2 regions of the Streptomyces sp. NPDC006012 genome follow, and region 2 is predicted to be linked to the other one. Evidence: riboswitches for the same ligand, from Rfam matches in the RefSeq annotation. Region 2 holds a riboswitch; the other holds the start of a gene.
What was found. Region 2 has a riboswitch for cobalamin ahead of ACFYPJ_RS29040 (ABC transporter substrate-binding protein). Riboswitches for the same ligand answer to the same signal wherever they lie in the genome.
Positions count from the first base shown of each region.

Region 1: it holds a riboswitch for cobalamin, as region 2 does, so the genes downstream of both, ACFYPJ_RS24800 (CbtB-domain containing protein) here and ACFYPJ_RS29040 (ABC transporter substrate-binding protein) in region 2, are expected to answer to the same signal.

Region 1 covers NZ_JBIAIE010000015.1:157,450-166,702, reverse strand. Annotated here, with positions in the region: gene gap (type I glyceraldehyde-3-phosphate dehydrogenase) at 1-567, shown strand, start outside; gene ACFYPJ_RS24810 (histidine phosphatase family protein) at 1,152-1,733, shown strand; gene ACFYPJ_RS24805 (CbtA family protein) at 1,971-2,723, opposite strand; gene ACFYPJ_RS24800 (CbtB-domain containing protein) at 2,746-2,967, opposite strand; cobalamin riboswitch at 3,004-3,145, opposite strand; gene ACFYPJ_RS24795 (hypothetical protein) at 3,202-3,336, opposite strand; gene ACFYPJ_RS24790 (hypothetical protein) at 3,468-3,617, shown strand; gene ACFYPJ_RS24785 (alpha/beta hydrolase) at 4,181-5,101, shown strand; gene ACFYPJ_RS24780 (nucleoside/nucleotide kinase family protein) at 5,186-5,902, opposite strand; gene ACFYPJ_RS24775 (BTAD domain-containing putative transcriptional regulator) at 6,758-9,253, shown strand, end outside.
Region 2 covers NZ_JBIAIE010000021.1:82,785-92,037, reverse strand. Annotated here, with positions in the region: gene ACFYPJ_RS29070 (hypothetical protein) at 141-512, shown strand; gene ACFYPJ_RS29065 (ABC transporter ATP-binding protein) at 862-1,728, opposite strand; gene ACFYPJ_RS29060 (FecCD family ABC transporter permease) at 1,725-2,807, opposite strand; gene ACFYPJ_RS29055 (FecCD family ABC transporter permease) at 2,846-3,850, opposite strand; gene ACFYPJ_RS29050 (ABC transporter substrate-binding protein) at 3,958-5,007, opposite strand; partial or broken gene ACFYPJ_RS29045 (5-methyltetrahydropteroyltriglutamate--homocysteine S-methyltransferase) at 5,156-5,455, opposite strand; cobalamin riboswitch at 5,538-5,714, shown strand; gene ACFYPJ_RS29040 (ABC transporter substrate-binding protein) at 5,769-6,821, shown strand; gene ACFYPJ_RS29035 (FecCD family ABC transporter permease) at 6,818-7,831, shown strand; gene ACFYPJ_RS29030 (ABC transporter ATP-binding protein) at 7,828-8,649, shown strand; gene ACFYPJ_RS29025 ((2Fe-2S) ferredoxin domain-containing protein) at 8,630-9,016, shown strand.

The sequences.
Region 1 (9,253 bases), on a different contig from region 2:
ACGATCGTCTCGAACGCCTCGTGCACGACGAACGCGCTCGCCCCGCTGGCCTCGGTGCTCGATCGACTCGCCGGCATCGAGCACGGTTTCATGACGACGGTGCACGCCTACACGCAGGAGCAGAACCTGCAGGACGGTCCGCACCGTGATGCCCGCCGGGCCCGCGCCGCGGCAGTGAACATCGTGCCGACCACGACGGGCGCCGCCAAGGCCATCGGCCTCGTGCTGCCGAACCTCGACGGCAAGCTGTCGGGCGACTCGATCCGGGTGCCGGTGCCGGTGGGTTCGATCGTCGAACTCAACACGACCGTCAGCCGTGAGGTGACCCGCGACGACGTGCTGGCGGCCTACCGGGACGCGGCGTCGGGGCCGCTCGCCGGCATCCTCGAATTCTCGGAGGACCCGCTCGTGTCGTCCGACATCACCGGCAATCCGGCCTCGGCCATCTTCGACTCGGCTCTCACCCGGGTGGACGGCCGGCACGTCAAGGTGGTCGCCTGGTACGACAACGAGTGGGGTTTCTCGAACCGTGTGATCGACACGCTCGAACTCCTCGCCACGCGCTGAACCGGCACGCAGTCAGCGGTCGGTTCCCCCGCCGCATGCCGTGGTTCCTGCACCACCTGTGGTCCGCACCGCAAGGCGGAGGGCAGCAGCCGCGGTTGAGGGTCGGGCTCCGGAAAGACCGACCCTCGCCGGGGAAGCTACCTCTTCCAACAGACCTGGTGCTCGGTCACCCAGAACCGATGTTTGTAATCGTTGTACTCAACGGTCACCCAGTGCCCGGTCACGGTTCCACAGCGCGCGCGGGCGGTTTCGCCGGCCGCCGGAGACGTCCGGGCCGCACTGGCCGTACCGACGCCTGTGAGGACAGCTCCGCCGGCCAGCAGCGCCGTGGTGACCCCCGCGCCCAGGACTCGTATGGTTCGGCTGCGCATGGCACACACCTTCTTCGCCTTTCGACATCGGGTGGTTCCCCCTTCCAGCTTGCGAGGCAAGACCTGGGGCTGCATCTGGAGCGGGCGGGGCGCTCGGCGGCGGCCGTCCTCCGCCCGGCACCACATGGTGGTGCGGATGCTATGTTCGCGGCCACATGTGTGCCGTATCCGGTCGCCCCGGTGCACTCTGACGGCACGAGCAGGAGAGATCGCGTGACCACTCGGGTGTTCTTCGTCGCCGCCGCCATGGGTGCCTCGCTGCGGCAGGCGCGCTTCGACGACGGCCGCTCGATCGGCAACGGCGGTGCGGCGCAGGCCCGTTCGGCGGCCGGGACACTGCCTTCCGCCGCCCGCGTCCTCGTCCCGCCCAGCGTGCGCTGCCGGGAGACGGCCGCTGCGCTCGGCCTCGACGCCGCGGTGGCAACCCAGTTGGCGGGTCTCGACGTGGGGCGCTGGCGTGGGCGCACGCTGGACGAGGTGGGGACCGCCGAGCCGGAGGCGGTAAGCCGCTGGCTCGCCGATCCGGAGTCGGCGCCGCACGGGGGTGAATCGGTACGGGACTTGTGCGGGCGGGTCGCGGGCTGGCTGACCGCCGTGGCGGGCACGGACGGCCGCACGCTCGCCGTGGTCGAACCGGAGATCGTACGGGCAGCCGTCGTCCACGCGCTGGACATGCCCGTGACGGCCTTCTGGCGCCTCGATGTCGCCCCGCTGACGGCGACCGAGCTGAGCGGACGGGCCGGACGCTGGAATGTCCGGCTGGGACACCCGCTTGCCCGGCCGGACGCCGGATAGCGAGCGACGTCCGGAAGGCAGCCGGAGGCCACCCTGCAACTGGAGGCCGGAAAGCGGCTGGAGTGGCGGGCGGAGCAGGCCCGTGAAAAACTCTCCAGGTGTGTGTGACTTCGCCGCACACACGTAGAACCCGGGAGAACACCGAGGCTCCCGTACCACCGGGTCGGCGTCGAACGCCTCACCCTGCAGCACGGAAGCCTCGCGCGGTAATGATCCGGTGCGCTGGTTCGCGCCGGCTCAGTGTGCGGCGGGAACCGTCTTTCCGGCCGCGGTCCTTGCGCGTCTCGGGTTCAGCAGCCGCTCGGCGACTTCCCCGAAGACCAGGCCGAACCCGCCCCACAGCACGGCCTGGACGGCCAGGGCGGACAGCCGGAACCGCCACAACAGGGCGGCCGGGAAATCCGCCGGCAGCTCGTTGACGGCCGGCAGGAACGCGTACGCCAGGCCGATCACGACGGCGAACGAGGCCACCGCCGCGACGGTCGCGTACCACGTGCCCAGCCGCGGGGCGAGCCGCTTGCCGAGGATCGTGGCACCGATCGCGAGGAGCACGCTGAGCAGCATCATCAGGAAGTACAGGGCGGTTCGCCTGCCGATGGTGCCGGGATCTCCGACGGACGGCGGATTGGCGGGATACTTCAGGAACGGCACGACGTACACGGCGAGCAGCGCGCAACTCGCCAGCAGCAGCGCGGTCGCCCGGGGGCCGAGGCGCCCGACGCGGCCGAGGGCGACGCAGAAGGCGAGCGCCGCGATGCCGCCGAAAGCAATCCCGTAGACGAGGACGCCGGTGGCGAGCCCGGCGGTGGACTGGAGGGAGCGGGAGACGACCTCCATTTCGTGTTCGTGGGCGTGGGCGTCCTCGAAGCCGATCGCCTTGTCGACGCTCGGCTCGCCGAGGAAGTAGGCCACGATCAGGGCGAGTACACCGGCCGCGAGACCGGCGAGCATGCCCCGCACGAGAAGGTTCCGTACGGTTGCGGAGTTCATGGGTGTGCGGTTTCCCCTCGCGTCAGTGGCAGGGGAAGCCGAGCAGGTGGCGGGCGTCGTGGACCCATTCGTGGACGTCCGTGCCGCTGAACACGGAGGTGGCGCCCTGCTCGGCGCCGACGAAGTACAGCAGGACCAGCATCAGTAGGCCGAAGAAGACCGCCCAGGGCGCTATCGCCTTGAGCGGCACCTTGGCGGGTACGACCGGAGTGGTGGCTGTCGGCCGGGCGACGGTCTGCGCCATGGCAGGACCTCCTCTGGGAGTTCGCGTCCCATCTCGGTGGTGCACAGGACGACAGCCACGGGTCTGACTCACGAACGGCCCGGGGGCCCTCGCATACAGTGGCGCGACCGTGCCGGATTCCCACCGGCTTCCGTCGTACCGTCGTCGATATCGCACAGACCGTACCGCGCGGCGCGTGCCCGGCCAAGACCGCACCCGCCCGAGGTGATCCCGGTCTCACGGCGGATGCCTGGTTCACCGGGGCGCTTCGGGGCCCCACTTGGGCCCGTCGAGCCCCAATTCAGGATCACCGGGCGGGGCGAAGAAGCGCTCCACGTCGGCGCCGGTGACCTCGGCTAAGGTGCCGGGGACCCGGCGCGGGGTACGCATGCCGCGCCCTCCCGCGCCGGCGACGTCGACGCAGCAGAGAACTTAACCGTCCGGAGATGTCCTGTCGCGGAGAGTGTTCTTTCGGCGGCGGTCGCAGCCGGGCGTGGCCGACGCGCGGGTCCCCCACCACCGTGCTTCCTCGGGTCCAGCCGGCGGCGGTGCTCTCCTACTGGGCCTGTACCCCCAGCAAGGCGCTGCTGCGGCCGGTCATCGCGGTCGCCGACGCGCGCCGCGTGCACGGTGCCCGGCGGGCCGTCACGGGCCGGCTGGACACCGGGTGACGTGCTCGCCCGGCGCAACCGGTACGTCACCGACTGGGACGACTCCGGGCAGGCCCTGTGGGTCAAAGTCCATCGGCGCCGTCCTGTTCCGCGGCCAGGGCCGCCTCGACGGCCCCCGCCGGGTCACCGTCACCAGGGACGACGGTGTCCGCCAGACCCGCACGGCCCGGCACGCGGTGGCCGTCGCCACCGGCAGCCGTCCGGTCTGGCGGCGGACGAGGTCCTGTTCGCCACGGGCCGTACCCCCGGCACCGGCGACATCGACCTGCACACGGTCGGCCTCACCCCCGGTTCCTGGCTGGACGCGGGCCCACACGTACCGCCGCTCCGCTCGCCGCGACGGCCATACGGCGCGGGTGCCCCGTCGGGTCACGTCTCCGGGGCGAGGGTGTGCGGGCGGAGCCGATGTGGTGTGCCTGGTACCAGCCTCCATAGGCAACTCCTTCCCTGGCACCCCGCAGCTGCCCACGGCACTGTGGTGGTGCGGCCGGGAGCAAGACGGTCGCCGGAGCCCGCCCCTGCGAGCCCGATCTCCCCCTCAGTGCGACTGGAGCACCACCGTGATGACCAACGTCACCTTCCCGAGTGCCGGTATCGAGCTCGCCGGGCACCTGTACGTCCCGGATGGCGAGACCGCCGGTCCGCGTCCGGCGGTCGTCGTCGGCCACCCCGGCAGCGGCGTGAAGGAACAGACCGCCGGCCTGTACGCGCGACGCCTGGCCGAGCAGGGCTTCGTCACCTTGACGTTCGACGCCGCCCACCAGGGCGAGAGCGAGGGTGAGCCGCGCGGCCTGGAAGACCCTGCGCAGCGGGTCGAGGACATCAAGGCCGCGGTCTCCTTCCTGACCACGCGCGCGGAGGTCGACCCCGACCGCATCGGCGCCCTGGGCATCTGTGCCTCCGGCGGGTACGCCCTCACGGCGGCGGCGTCCGACCACCGCATCAAGGCGGTCGGCGCGGTCTCCGCCGTCGACATTGGCCGTCAGTTCCGGGTCGGCCCCGACGGCACGCAGGACCCGGCCGTCTTCCAGGGCATGCTGGACGCGGCCGCCACGGCCCGCACCGCGGAAGCCCGGGGCGAGGGCGTACAGTCCTTCCCGCTGTTTCCGGACACGGCGGAGCAGGCCCGCGCGCTGGGTGGTCAGCACGCGGTGGACGGCTTCGACTACTACCGCACCGACCGAGCCCGGCACCCGCGCTCGGCGCAGACCCTCACCTGGTCCAGCATCGACCGCATCGCGTTCTTCGACGGGCTCGCCTCCGTCAGCCTGATCGCCCCGCGCCCGTTGCTGCTGATCGCGGGCAGCAGGGCCGTCACCTCCTGGATGAGCGTCCACGCCTTCCAGCACGCCGGTGGCCCCAAGGAGTTGCACTGGATCGACGGCGCCGGCCACGTCGACCTCTACGACAAGGAGGTCTACGTCGGCCCGGCCGTCGAGAAGCTGTCGGAGTTCTTCCGGACCGGCCTGGGCAAGGCCGAGTAGTCGACCGCTCGAAACAGCCGGTGGTCGACCGCCCGAAGCAGCCGAGTGGTCGGACCACCGAGCCTCACCGTGTTGGCACGGTGGTCACACGGGGTCATGACCGGAACCGTCCGGGGAGGGGCCGAGGAGCGGCAGGGAGACCACCAGGTCGGCTCGCCCCAGGGTGGCGGCGATGAGTTCGGCGTTGCGCTGATCGCTGCCGAGCGACCAGGCGCGGGCCTCCGCAAGGGGTTTGCCGTAGGACACATGGCGTCGGACGAGCCGGTCGAGCCGTGTCTCGTCGTCGATGGCGATGTACCACACCTCGTCGAGGAGTGTCCTGACGCCCGTCCAGGGACCGTCGTCGAGCAGCAGGTAGTTGCCTTCGGTGATGACCAAGGGTGTCTCCGCCGGGACCGGGATGGCGCCCGCGACGGCCTCCTCCACATCGCGGTGGAACTGCGGGGCGTACACGCTCTGCTCCCCCGGCTCGCGCAGCCGGCGGAGCAGGGCGGCGTACCCCGCGGCGTCGAAGGTGTCCGGGGCGCCCTTGCGCTGCCGCCGGCCGAGCCGCTCCAGTTCCGCGTTGGCCAGGTGGAAGCCGTCCATGGGCACCACGACGGCCGTGTCCGGGCCGAGTGCGCCGGCCAGGTGGGCGGCCAGCGTGGACTTTCCGGAAGCGGGCGCCCCGACGATGCCCAGGATCGCCCGCCGGCCACTCTCCGCCAGGGCCCGGGCGCGTTCGTACAGGGTGGAGAAAGCCGTCCCGTCGCGCGCTCCCGGGGTGCCCCCGGGCGAGCGGAGGTCGTGATGGTGTGTCACCGGGGCCACCGGTCCGTCCGGGCGGCGCCTTCGGTTGCGGTGTCGCCGGGAGCCGTGACCGCGACGAGCGGGCTCCGTACGCCGCAGGCCGGGGCGGCCTCGGCGGTCCGGGATCCGGTCGCGGCAGCGGCCGTCATATGTCCCCTCTCACGACTGATGTCCTCCAGTTCCGGGCGCCCAGGGTGCCCGCCCCGCCAGAATACTTCGCCCCCGTGCCCGCAGGTCGTGCGACGATCCCACGGCGCACGGGGGCGTCCTCGCCGTCCCACAGCGGGCGGACTCCCGACGACCTCGAAGTCCGCCCTCGGCTTTCCGGCCGATCGGCCGCGGCGAGCAGGTCGTCGTGCGTCTCCGGCGCCTCGGCACGAGCGTGGATTCGGGGAGGATTCGGGCAGTCAAACCCCTGCCCCGGGCGCGCTGCCCCGTACCGGATGATGCCAAGGTGGCCGATGTGGTGGAACCCCGGGATCAGGATCTCGTCTTGGTACATGACGCTTTCCACAACGAGCAGTTTGAAGTGGGGCCCTTGAAGATCGCCACGCAGTCACCGTACGAACCGTCACTGACATGGGCGGGCCTCGTACGGATGCCGTCCGCGGTTGCGGACCCGTGCGCCCCGGCCCGGTCCGGCGCACGGGGCCGGACCGGCCGCCGGGCATCGGTGACGGTCGCGGTTCGACGGCCCGTCCGGCACGTCCGGTTGCCCAAAAGGTCCCGGAGGTCACGAGCGTGTCCGGATGTCCTTCCAGAGCTGTCGCGGCAGTCAGAAATTCTGTGGAGCACCGATACGTTGGGGTACTCAGGGTGCAGGTGTTGCAGGAGGGACGGAGCGGAATGAACCAAGGACAAGCCGGCATGCGGTTCACCCTCCTGGGACCGCTGCGGCTGGTGTCGCAGGACGGCACGGCGCTGCCGCCCGGCCCGCCCAAGCAACAGGCGATGCTCGCCGCGCTGGCACTGTCGCCCGGTCGTGCCCTGTCCATGTCACGGCTGACGGAAGCGCTCTGGGGCGCGGACATGCCGGCCAGCAGCGTGTCCACGATCCGCACCTACGCCTGGCGGCTACGGCAGTTGCTCGCCCGTGCGGGCGCGGGCGCGGGTATGCTCGTCTCGGTCGGCGACGGCTACCGGCTCATGGTGGCGCCGTCGGTCGTGGACGCCCTGCACGCCGAGGAACTGGCCGCCTCGGCACGCCGGCACCTCGCGGCGGGCGAACCGCGCCCGGCCCGGCAGGCGCTGGCCGACGCACTCGTGATGTGGGCCGGTGAGCCCCTGGCCGGGGTGCCCGGCCCGTTCGCGGAGCGCGCCCGGGACGGACTGACCGAGCTTCACACCGCGATCACCGAGCAGCACTTCGAGGCCGAACTCCAGCTCGGCCACTACCAGGAGGCGCTCCCCCGGCTCACCGAGGTGATAGCGGAGCACCCGTTGCGGGAACGCCCGTACGTGCTGCTGATGCGCGCGCTCTACGGCATGGGCAGGCAGGTGGAGGCGCTGCAGGTGTTCCACGATGCCCGGCGGCTGCTGGTGGAGGCCCATGGCGTCGAGCCGGGTGTGGAGCTGACCCAGGTCCATGAGCGGATCCTGCGTGGCGACAGTGCCGTGGCCCCGCCCCCGGCCCGCGCGGAACATCCCGTCCCGGCCGTTTTTGCCGCGGTGCCCGAGCAGGCCGGCCTCTGTCCGCCCGTACCCGCCCAGCTGCCGCCCGACCTGCCCGATTTCACCGGCCGGGCGGCGGAGTACGCACAGCTGGAGGCCGTGCTGACGGCCCCGAACCGCACCTCCCCCGCGATCGTCGCCCTCACCGGGATGAGCGGGGTCGGCAAGACCAGCCTGGCGGTCCATCTGGCCCACCGGGTGCGCGAGCAGTACCCGGACGGGCAGGTGCATGTCGACCTCGGTGACCCGGACGGCAAGGGCGAACCACTGAGCGGCACCGACCTGTTGGGTCTGCTGCTGGCGAGCCTCGGTGTCCCCGCGGACCGGGCTCCGGACAGCCTTGCCGAGCGCCGGGGACTCTTGCGGTCGCTCCTGGACGGCCGCCGGGTCCTGATGCTCCTGGACAACGTTTCCCAGGCCGCCCAGATCCGTGACTCGCTGCCCGGCACACCGGGCTGTGCCGTGCTGATCACCAGCCGGACCCGGCTGGACGGGCTCCCGCTGCACGCGCAGCTGGCCCTCCAGGTCTTTGAACCGCAGGAGGCGCTCGACCTGCTGCAACAGGGCATCGGCACCCAGCGCCTGGCAGCCGAACGCAGCGACGCCCTGGCTCTGGTCGCCGCGTGCGGCCGGCTGCCGCTGGCCATCCGGATCGTCGCCTCCCGGCTCGCGGCCCGGCCCCGTTGGACCCTGAGGTCCGTGGCCGAACGGCTGGAGGACGAGCAACGCCGGATAGCGGAGCTGCGCTCCGGGCCGCTCGCCGTCGAGGCGGTGTTCGAGGACGGCTACCGGCAGTTGGCGGCGCAGCAGGCGAACGACTTCGTGCTGCTCGCCACGGTCGCCGGAGCCGAGTTCGGCCTGCCCGAGGCGACCGCGGTGCTCGATCTCGACCCGGCCGAGGCGGAGCTGAGGCTGGAGAGCCTGGTGGACGCGGCCATGCTCGACGAGCCGATACCGGGCCGCTTCCGCTATCACCAGTTGCTGCGCTCCTTCGCTCTCAGCCGCGGGCGCAACCGGGCGCAGGAGCGGGCCGCGCTCAGCCGGCTGCTCGTTTCGCTGCTGGCCACGGCCCGCAATGCCTTCGCCCTCGCCGTGCCGGGCGATCCCACGGGCGATGCGCTCGGCACGGGGATCTCGGACGTGCCGGGGATCGAGATGGCCGATCTGCGTTCGGCCCGGGCGTGGGCGGCGAGTTCCGCGGACACCGTCGTCGCGGTCTGCGCCCATGCCGTCGAACTCGGTGCCCCGCCGCTGCTGCGGAACGCCGTCGACCTGCTCATCGCGATGAGCCCGTTCGCCGACGAGCTGCGCTCCAGCCGGCTGGCCGCGACCGCCCAGAAGCTGGCTGACGCGGTGGCCCGGATCCCGGAACCGGCGACGGACCAGTGCGCGTACCACCGGACCGTCGGCCGGGCCGAGTTCCTGTGCAGCACCGTCGCGCTGCACACGTCCAGGCCGGACGAGGTCGAACGGCACGCGCGCCGCGCGGTGGCCGCCGCCTCGGCCGGGAAGGACCCGGTGATCCTGCGGCAGGCGCTGAACGACCTCGGGCTGGTCGCGCAGTTGCGGCACGACTACGCCCTGGCGTCGGCCTGTTTCCACCAGGCGGTCGAGCTGGCGCGCGAGCTGGGCCACCGCTCGGGCGAGGTGGCGAGCAGCGTGAACGCGGCGCTTGCCGGGCTGCGCGGCGGC
Region 2 (9,253 bases):
GTCACCGTGGAGCCGTGCTCGCCCCGCTGCTGCTCCAGGCCGCGCAACGAGCCCGCGCGAGTGGCTGTTCCCTGGACGAACTGGTGCGGTTGTTGAGCGTTGCAATGCCGGAGTGACCATGGTGCCGCACGGTCGGCGGGGTGATCCGCATGGTCTTCACGCTGTTCTGGTACCGGGAGGACGGCCCGGACCCGGCGGACTCCTGGATGCGGATCACCAACAACATCATCAGCCTTCCCAACGGGGGCAAGGTCTTCTACGACGGCTACCAGTGGCCGCACGACCACAACGTCATCAACGGGCCGCTCAACGACGACCTCGGCGACGGCGACATCCAGGCGGAGCCGGACCTCGACGACGGCTACACGCTGAGCCCCGACAGCCCCGCGCGCGGCAACGTCGCCGCCCACACCGCGTCCACCGACTTCTACGGCACCCCGACGGGTGACGGACCCACCAGCGACATCGGTGCCGTCGTCGCCGACGACCACGCCGGGGGACTCTCCGCATGACCTCCGGCACCACTCCTTCGTACCCCACGTCCCTCCAGGAGGTGACCGCACCACCCGTGTGGGCGCTCGGTCACCCGAGCGACGACGGCATCAACCTCAACGAGATCCCGCTCGCCCAGGCGACGTCGTCCCTCGGGTTCGTCGTGATCCTGCTCCTGTTCTCGCCCTCCTGGCGCGAACTGCCCCGCGGGCTGGCCGTGTTCGATCGAGTGATCACGTTCTTCAACAACCGGGCCGTCACGATCTATCTCTGGCACAGCGCCATGATCGTCACCGCGGGCGTGCTGCTCGACCGGTTGTGGGAGATCCCCGGTTGCGACGATCGTTTCGGCCGGCACCTGTTCGAGCACTACCAGGTGTGGGTGTTCGTGCTCGTCTGGCCACTGGTCTGCGTCATGATCCTGTGTACCGGATGGGCCGAGGGCTGCCAGGGAACGGCGGGGACCACCAGAGGGCTGCCGGTGACCGGGTCGGGGACGACGACCGAGCCCAGCCCGAAGACGTCCTCGACCAGCTCCGCGGTGACGATGTCGCGTGGCGGCCCCTGCGCGATGACGTGGCCGTCCTTCATGGCGATGAGATGGTCGGCGTAGCGGGCGGCCTGGTTGAGGTCGTGCAGGACGGCGACGACGGTGCGTCCGCGCTCGTGGTTGAGCCGGCGTATGAGGTCGAGCACTTCCACCTGGTGGGCGATGTCGAGATACGTCGTCGGCTCGTCCAGCAGGAGCAGTTCCGTCTCCTGCGCCAGGGCCATGGCGATCCACACCCGCTGCCGCTGCCCGCCGGACAGTTCGTCCACCGGCCGGTCGGCGAGTGCGGTGGTACCGGTGTGCTCCAGCGCTTCCGCGACAGCGTGTTCGTCGGCCTCGGACCACTGCTGCCACCACTTCTGGTGCGGCTGGCGGCCGCGGGCCACGAGGTCGGCGACGGTGATGCCGTCCGGCGGGACGGGGCTCTGCGGCAGGACGCCGATGGTCCGGGCGAGCCGGCGGCCCGGTACGCGGGCGATCTCGGTCCCGTCGAGCAGCACCGTGCCGTCGCGCGGCTTGAGGAGCCTGCCGAGTGCGCGCAGCAGCGTGGACTTGCCGCAGGCATTGGGGCCGACGATGACGGTGACCTGCCCGTCGGGGATGTCCAGGTCCAGCCGGTCGACGACGACCCGGTCCTCGTAGGCCAGCGTCAGGGACCTGGCGGTGAGTCGGCTGGTACGGCTCATGAGGTGGTGCCTCCGGTGCGGCTGCGGGTGCGGCTGATCAGCCACATCAGGTAGGGAGCGCCCACCGCTGCGGTGAGGACGCCGACGGGGAGTTCGACGGGGGAGAACAGGCGCCGGGCCAGCAGGTCCGCGACGACCACCACGAGGGCGCCCGCCAGCGCTGAGGACAGCAGCGGGATCTGCGCCGTACGGGTCAGGCGGCGGGCGATCTGCGGGGCGAGGAGGGCGACGAAGTCGATGGGGCCGGTGGCGCCGGTCGCCACTGACGCCAGGACGACGCCGAGCGCGGTCAGACCGAGCCGTACCCGGTCCAGCCGGATACCGAGCCCCATGGCCGTGTCGTCGTCGAAGGACGCCCCACGCTGGGCCCTGGCCGCCCACAGGGCCGCCGGGACCGCCAGGAGCAGGACCGCCGCCAGGGGCGCCGCCTGGTCGTAGCCGCGGCTGTTGAGCGAGCCCGTCAGCCAGACCTTGGCCTGCTGCGCGACGAGGAAGTCGCCCTTGGTGAGGAACAGTTGGGTCAGCGAGCCCAGGGCGACCGAGATCCCGATGCCGACGAGGACGAAGCGGGACGCGTGCATCCCGCGGCGCCAGGCGAAGACATAGACCAGCAGCGCCGCCGCGAGGCCGCCCGCGACCGACACGTACGGCAGCGCGGTGGCGGAGACGAGGCCGAAGCTCATCGCGGCGACCGTCGCCACGCCCGCGCCGTGCGTCACGCCGATGACGTCGGGGCTGGCCAGCGGATTGCGCGCGACGGTCTGGACCAGGGCGCCGGCGACCCCGAAGGCGACCCCGGCCAGCAGGCCCACGACCAGCCGCGGCAGCCGCAGCGTGCCGACGACGAGCCGGTCGGGACTCGGCCTGTCGAGCAGGACGTTGACGACCTCCGTGGGGGAGACGAAGGACTCGCCGACGCAGAGGTACGCCACGACGGCCGCCGTCAGCAGTACGGCGAGCGCGGCGGCGACGAGCACCGCTCTGCGGTGGACCAGGAAACTGGCGCGCGCGGTACGCAGCACGGCGTGCCCTGCCGGGCGTACGGAACGCGCGGCGGACGCTGCCGCTGTTTTTGTCATGCCGGCCGTCGGGGCGGTTGCCGGGCCGGTCGTGCGGCTCATGCGGCGACTACCTTCCTGCGGCGCACCAGCGCGATGAGGAACGGCACACCGAGCAGGGCGGTCATGACGGCCACCGGCACCTCCGAGGGCGGGAAGACGATACGGCCGAGCACGTCGGAGGCGAGGATCATCACCGGGCCGAGCAGGGCCGACACCGGCAGCACCCACCGGTGCGCCGTACCGACCAGCGCCCGTGCGATGTGCGGGACGGCCAGGCCCGTGAACGCGATCGGCCCGACGGCGGCCACGGCCGCGCCCGTCAGCACGGTCGCCCCGACCGCGCCCAGGACGCGGAGCAGGGCCACGTTGTGGCCGAGGGCCTTGGCACTGTCGTCGCCGAGCGCGAGCGCGTCCAGGCCGCGGGCCAAGGCACCGGCCAGCACCAGGCCGGCCACGACGAACGGCCAGATCTGACCGACGACGTCGCCGTCCCGGCCGCTGATGGAACCGACCTGCCAGAAGCGGAATTCGTCCAGGGCGCGTGCGTTGGTGGTGACGATGCCGGAGACCACGGCGGCGAGGAAGGCGTTCGTCGCGGCGCCCGACAACGCGAGTTTGACGGGGGAGGCGCCGCGGTAGCCGCCGGCGGCGACGGCGTAGACCGCGACGGCCGCCAGCACCGCGCCCGCGAAGGCGAACCAGATGTATCCGAGGAGCGTGTGCACGCCGAGGAACGCAATCGCGCACACCACCCCGGCGGACGCGCCCTGGCTGACGCCCAGGATGCCGGGTTCGGCGATCGGGTTGCGGGTGACCCCCTGCATGACGGTCCCGGCGACGGCGAGGGCCGTACCGGCCAGCACACCGATGACGGTACGTGGCACCCGTAGCGCCCGCACCACCTGGGCGTCGTCACTGGTGCCGCCGTGCAGCAGTGCCTGGAACACTTCGCCCGGGGCGATCTGGCGACTGCCCACGGCAAGGCTCAGCAGGACGGCGATCAGCAGCATCGCCGAGGAGCCCGCGAGCCAGGCGATGCGGCGACGGGTCGGTCGCGCCATGTGCCGCGCTCACTCTCTCTTTCCGGATGGGGGTAAGGGGCCGTCGCACGCCGGACGCGGGCAGGCACGGGGCCCGCCCGCGTCCGGCCCGCGGCGGCATCACGGGCTTACGCCGTGAGGTGCTGCTCCAGGTCGTCGAGGACCGCGTTGGCCGCGGTCACTCCGAGCCCGAGGTACCAGGTCTCGTCGGAGACGTCGAAGGCGTGGCCGTCCTTGACCGCCTTCAGGTTCTTCCACAGCGGGTTGCCCTGGGCCTTGGTCTTGTCGGTGGCCTTCGGGTCGCCGTAGACGCCGGTGAAGATGTAGTCGGCGTCGGCCTGATCGATGTTCTCGGCGCTGACCTCCACGGCCAGGTCCGCGATGTCCTGGTTCTTCGGCCGCGGGATGCCGACATCGTCGAGGATGGTGCCGATGAAGGAGTCGTTCGCGTAGAGGCGGATCTTGCCCTCGGGCATGTAACGCACCATCGACACGCTTGGCTTGTCGGCGCCGAGCTTGGTCCCGAGGGCCTTCGCCTTCGACTCGTACGCTGCGAGGTTGGCCTTGGCCTGCGCGGTCTTGTCCAGCGTGGCCGCGTTGAGGAGATAGTTCTCCTTCCACGTGAAGCCGGGGCGGATGGAGAAGACGGTCGGCGCGATCTGTGACAGCTCGTCGTAGGAGTTGGCGGCGCGCAACTGGCTGCCGAGGATCAGGTCCGGCTTGAGCGCGGCGATGGCCTCCAGATTGAGGCTGTTGATGGTGCCGACGTTCGTGGGCTTGCCCGCGCCGCCCTTGAGGTAGGACGGGAGTTCCGGCGAGCCCTCACTGGGCGCAAGACCGACCGGCTTGATGCCGAGCGAGACGACGTTGTCGAGTTCGCCGACGTCCAGGACCACCACCCGCTTGGGCTGCTCCTTGATGACCGTAGTGCCCATGGCGTGGGTGATGGTGCGCGGCCACTCGCCCGGTCCGGCCTTCGTGCCCATCGCGGCGGTCTTCTGTGCGGCGTCCCCGAAGTCCTTGCCGCCCTGCGCCACCGACTTCGAGTCCTTGGCCCCGGCCGCCGCGGAGGTCCCTGCGCTGTCCTTCCCACCGCCGGACCCACCGCACGCCGTGAGGGACAGCGCGGCCACGAGGGCGCCGGCGACGGCGGCTGCGCCGCGGCGTCGAAGAGACATGGGTGCTCCTGAAGCTGTGATGAAACGTTCAATACTTAGGCGAGGCATACCTTACTATTGGGCTCGGTGGCTTCGGTAGCCGGGGGGTGCGAGAGGTCCTCCACGGCCTGAGGAGGGGGCGGCGGCAGGTGCTCCACGGCCTGAACGGCGGATCGTGGACGCAGCGGGTGCCGTAGGACTGGACCCAGCCCTGCTGGGTGGCGAGGCAGCCCGTCAGCTGGTCGGCGAAATACTGCACCATGTCGTTGCGCTCGGCCTCGCCGTGCACCAGGACGTCCAGGCGCGCCTTCTCCTGGGAGGCGACCACCTCGCCGATCTCCGCCTTGCTGCGTTCGCCGTAGCCGGACGAGTCGATCCGCCCGGCACGCAGGTCGGCGCGGGCGGTGCGCAGTTGCCCGGTCTGCGGGCACGAGCCGATGGTCGTGGTCGGCAGCAGGACGGCAGGGAGCCGGGAGGGTTGCGTCCGGCATCCGGATGGTGAGCCGGCACACGCGGGTGACCGATCGCACCATCTGACCGTACGGCGGACTTGATAGCCTCGGTGGGCCAGTCGAGCCACACCCGAGGCCAGGGAATCCGGTGCGAACCCGGAACTGACGCGCAGCGGTGAGGGGGACGGGCGGGGCACGACGCCACTGGGAGACCGGGAAGGCGCCCCGACCGGACGAACCCGAGTCCGAAGACCTGCTGGCACCTTCGCGCCCCGGCGCGGAGGGACGTCCGTAGGCCAGGCTCCGCGTACGAGCCCCGACTCCAGAGGCATGCCCGTGCTCCGCACCCCCGCCCTTCCCCGTACCCCGGCGCTTCTCCTCGCGTCCGCTCTGCTGTTCACCGCCTGCGGCTCCTCCGGCGACGACGACGCGAAGCCGGAGGAAATCTCAGCCGCCGGCTACCCGGTGACGCTGGACAACTGCGGCCACCAGGTCACCCTGAAGTCGGCGCCGAAGCGGGCCGTCTCCCTCAACCAGGGCACCACGGAGATCCTGCTCTCCCTCGGCCTCGCCGACCGCATGGCCGGTACGGCGACCTGGACCGACCCGGTGATGAAGGGTCTGGAGAAGGCCAACGCGTCCGTGCCGCGCCTCGCGGACAACGCGCCCTCCTTCGAGAAGGCCCTGGACGCCGAACCCGACTTCGTCACCGCCTCGTTCGTCTCCACCCTCGGCAAGGGCGGGGTCGCCACCCGCGAGCAGTTCGAGAAGCTGGGCGTGCCCACCTACGTCTCGCCGTCCGACTGCTCCGCGGGCAAGGACAACGACAGCGGCGGCGACGGATCGCGCAGCGAACCGCTCACCCTCGACGCCGTCTACGGGGAAATACGAAACCTGGCACGTGCGTTCGGCGATGAGAAGCGCGGCGAGAAGCTCGTCGCCTCGCTGAGGAAGCGGGTGAGCACGGCCACCGCCGGACTGCACGCCTCGGACATCTCCCTCATGTACTGGTTCGCCAACTCCCAGTCGCCCTACCTCGCCGGCTGCTGCGGGGCTCCCGGCGCCATCACCCGCGCGGTCGGCGCGAAGAACGCCTTCTCCGACACCCACGACGAATGGCCCCAGATCAACTGGGAGACCGTCGCCGACCGCGACCCCGACGTCATCGTGATCGGCGACCTGACCCGCAGGCAGCAGACCGCGGAGACCGCGAAGGCCAAGATCCGCTTCCTGGAGACCAACCCCGCCACCCGCAATCTGACGGCCGTGAAGAAGAAGCGGTACGTCCCGTTGAGCGGGCAGGCGATGAACCCTTCCATCCGCACGATCGAGGGGATCGAGAACGTCGCCGCCGGTCTGCGTGGCCTCGGGTTCGCCAAGTGAGCGTCCGCTCGCTGCTGTTGACGGGTGGGGGACCGGCCGCGCTGCTGGTGTCGATCGCCGTGGCCGTGACGATCGGCCCCGCCGACATCTCCACCGGTGACGTCTGGGCGTCCGTCGCGGCCCATCTCGGCCTCGGCGACAGCACGTTGGCGCCGCTTCGGGACGGAATCGTGTGGAACCTGCGGATGCCGCGCACGCTGCTGGCCGCCGTGTGCGGGGCCGGACTCGCCGTGTGCGGGGCGGTCATGCAGTCGTTGCTGCGCAACCCGCTCGCCGACCCCTTCGTGCTCGGGGTCTCCTCCGGCGCGTCCACCGGAGCGGTCGCCGTGGTCGTGCTGGGCGTGGGCGGGGGAGCGGTGTCCCTGTCGGCGGGCGCCTTCCTCGGCGCGCTGCTCTCCTTCGGCCTGGTGCTGCTGCTCAGCCACACCCTCGGCGGCTCCACCGACCGGGTCGTCCTGTCCGGGGTCGCGGCCATGCAGTTGTTCTCCGCGCTGACCTCCTTCACCGTCCTCACCTCGGCGGACGCGGAGACCACCCGGGGCGTGCTGTTCTGGCTGCTCGGCTCGCTCACCGGCGCCGACTGGGGACAGGTACTGCTCTGCACCGTCGTCCTGGCGGTGGTCCTCGTCGTCTGCCTCGGGTACGCCCGTACGCTCGACGCGTTCGCCTTCGGCGAGGAGGCCGCCGCGGGACTCGGGATCCGGGTCGCCCGCACCCGCCTGGTCCTGCTCTGCGCGACCGCCCTGCTCACCGCCACCCTGGTCAGCTGTGCCGGCGCGATCGGCTTCGTCGGCCTGGTCCTGCCGCACGCCACCCGCGCCCTCACCGGCTCCGGGCACGCCCGTCTGCTGCCGGTCACCGCGCTGACCGGGGCCGTCTTCCTGGTGTGGGTGGACACCCTCGCCCGAACCGTCCTCGACCCCCAGGAGGTCCCGGTGGGCGTGGTGACGTCCCTCATCGGCGTGCCGGCATTCGTCGCCGTCCTCCATCGCGGACGGGGAAGGGCATGACCAGCCTGCGAGCGGACCGCGTCGTCCGGCACATCGGCGGCAAGGTCGTCGTCGACGGCGTCACCCTCGCCCTGCGGCCGGGCGAGACCGTCGGTCTGCTCGGCCCCAACGGCTCGGGGAAGTCCACACTGCTCAGACTGCTGGCCGGGGTCCTCTCACCCACCGCCGGGGTCGTGACCCTGGACGGGCGCCCGCTCGCCGAGGCCGGCCGCCGCGCCACCGCCCGCCGGGTCGCCACTGTCGAGCAGCACGCCCACACCCTGACCGAACTGACGGTCAGGGACGTCGTCGCGCTCGGCCGCATTCCGCACCGCCGTGCCTGGACACCCTCGACGACGGCCGACGCGGTGGCCGTGACCGAGGCACTGGCGCGCACCGGACTGACCGACCGGGCCGACCAGTCCTGGCACACCCTGTCCGGCGGCGAGCGCCAGCGCAGCCAGATCGCCCGTGCCCTCGCCCAGGAACCCCGCGAGCTCCTCCTCGACGAACCGACCAACCACCTCGACATCCAGCACCAGCTCGACCTCCTGGACCTGATAGGCGGGCTGCCGGTCACCACGGTGATCGCCCTGCACGACCTCAACCTCGCCGCGATGTACTGCGACCGCCTGCTCGTCCTGCGCGACGGCCGCGCGGTCACGGAGGGCACCCCCGCCGGGGTTCTCACCCCCGGCCTCATCGAGCAGGTCTACGGCGTCCGTGCCGAGGTCACCCACGAACCCGGCCACCCTGTGATCCGCTTCTTGCGCTCGGCCGCCCGGGACGGATCTCTCCCGAAGAGGAGCGTGACGAGCGATGCCCCGACAGAGCCCTGAAGCAGCCGGCACGGAGCACACCACCGCCCGACCCGCTCCGTGCCGAGTTGTCGTCTGCCGGGACTGCTGCTGCGGAACCCCGAAAGTCGCCGGCGTGGATCACGACCACCAACTCGCCCGCCTGGCCGAGGAGGTACCCGTACGGGTCTCTGACTGCCTCGATGTGTGCGAACACGCCAACGTGATCGTCGTCCAGCCCTCCGCCGAGGCCCGCGCTGCGGGAGCCCGCCCGGTCTGGCTCGGCCTCGTCAACGACCCCGAAGCCACCGACGACATCGCCCGCTGGGTACAGGCGGGTGGCCCTGGCGTCGCCCCGTGCCCCGACATCCTCGGCCTCTACGTCTTCATGGCGCCCCGCAGGGCGTGACGATCGGCAGGCAGAACCCGGCGACGACGATCGCGGTGTCCAGCCACACGGCCGCGGTCCAGCCGCCGGTGCCGTCGCGCAGGACCCGCCGATCGCAGGTCTGCCCACATGGCGCATTGGGTGCGGTCCGGCAGAAAACGCGTGGACGTCGCGAGCGCGCCCGAGGGACACTGCCGGTCCTCCTGGTCCGCTCCTGACGTTCCCGGCCGCCGTGGTGTGCCGCGTGGGGTTGCGGGC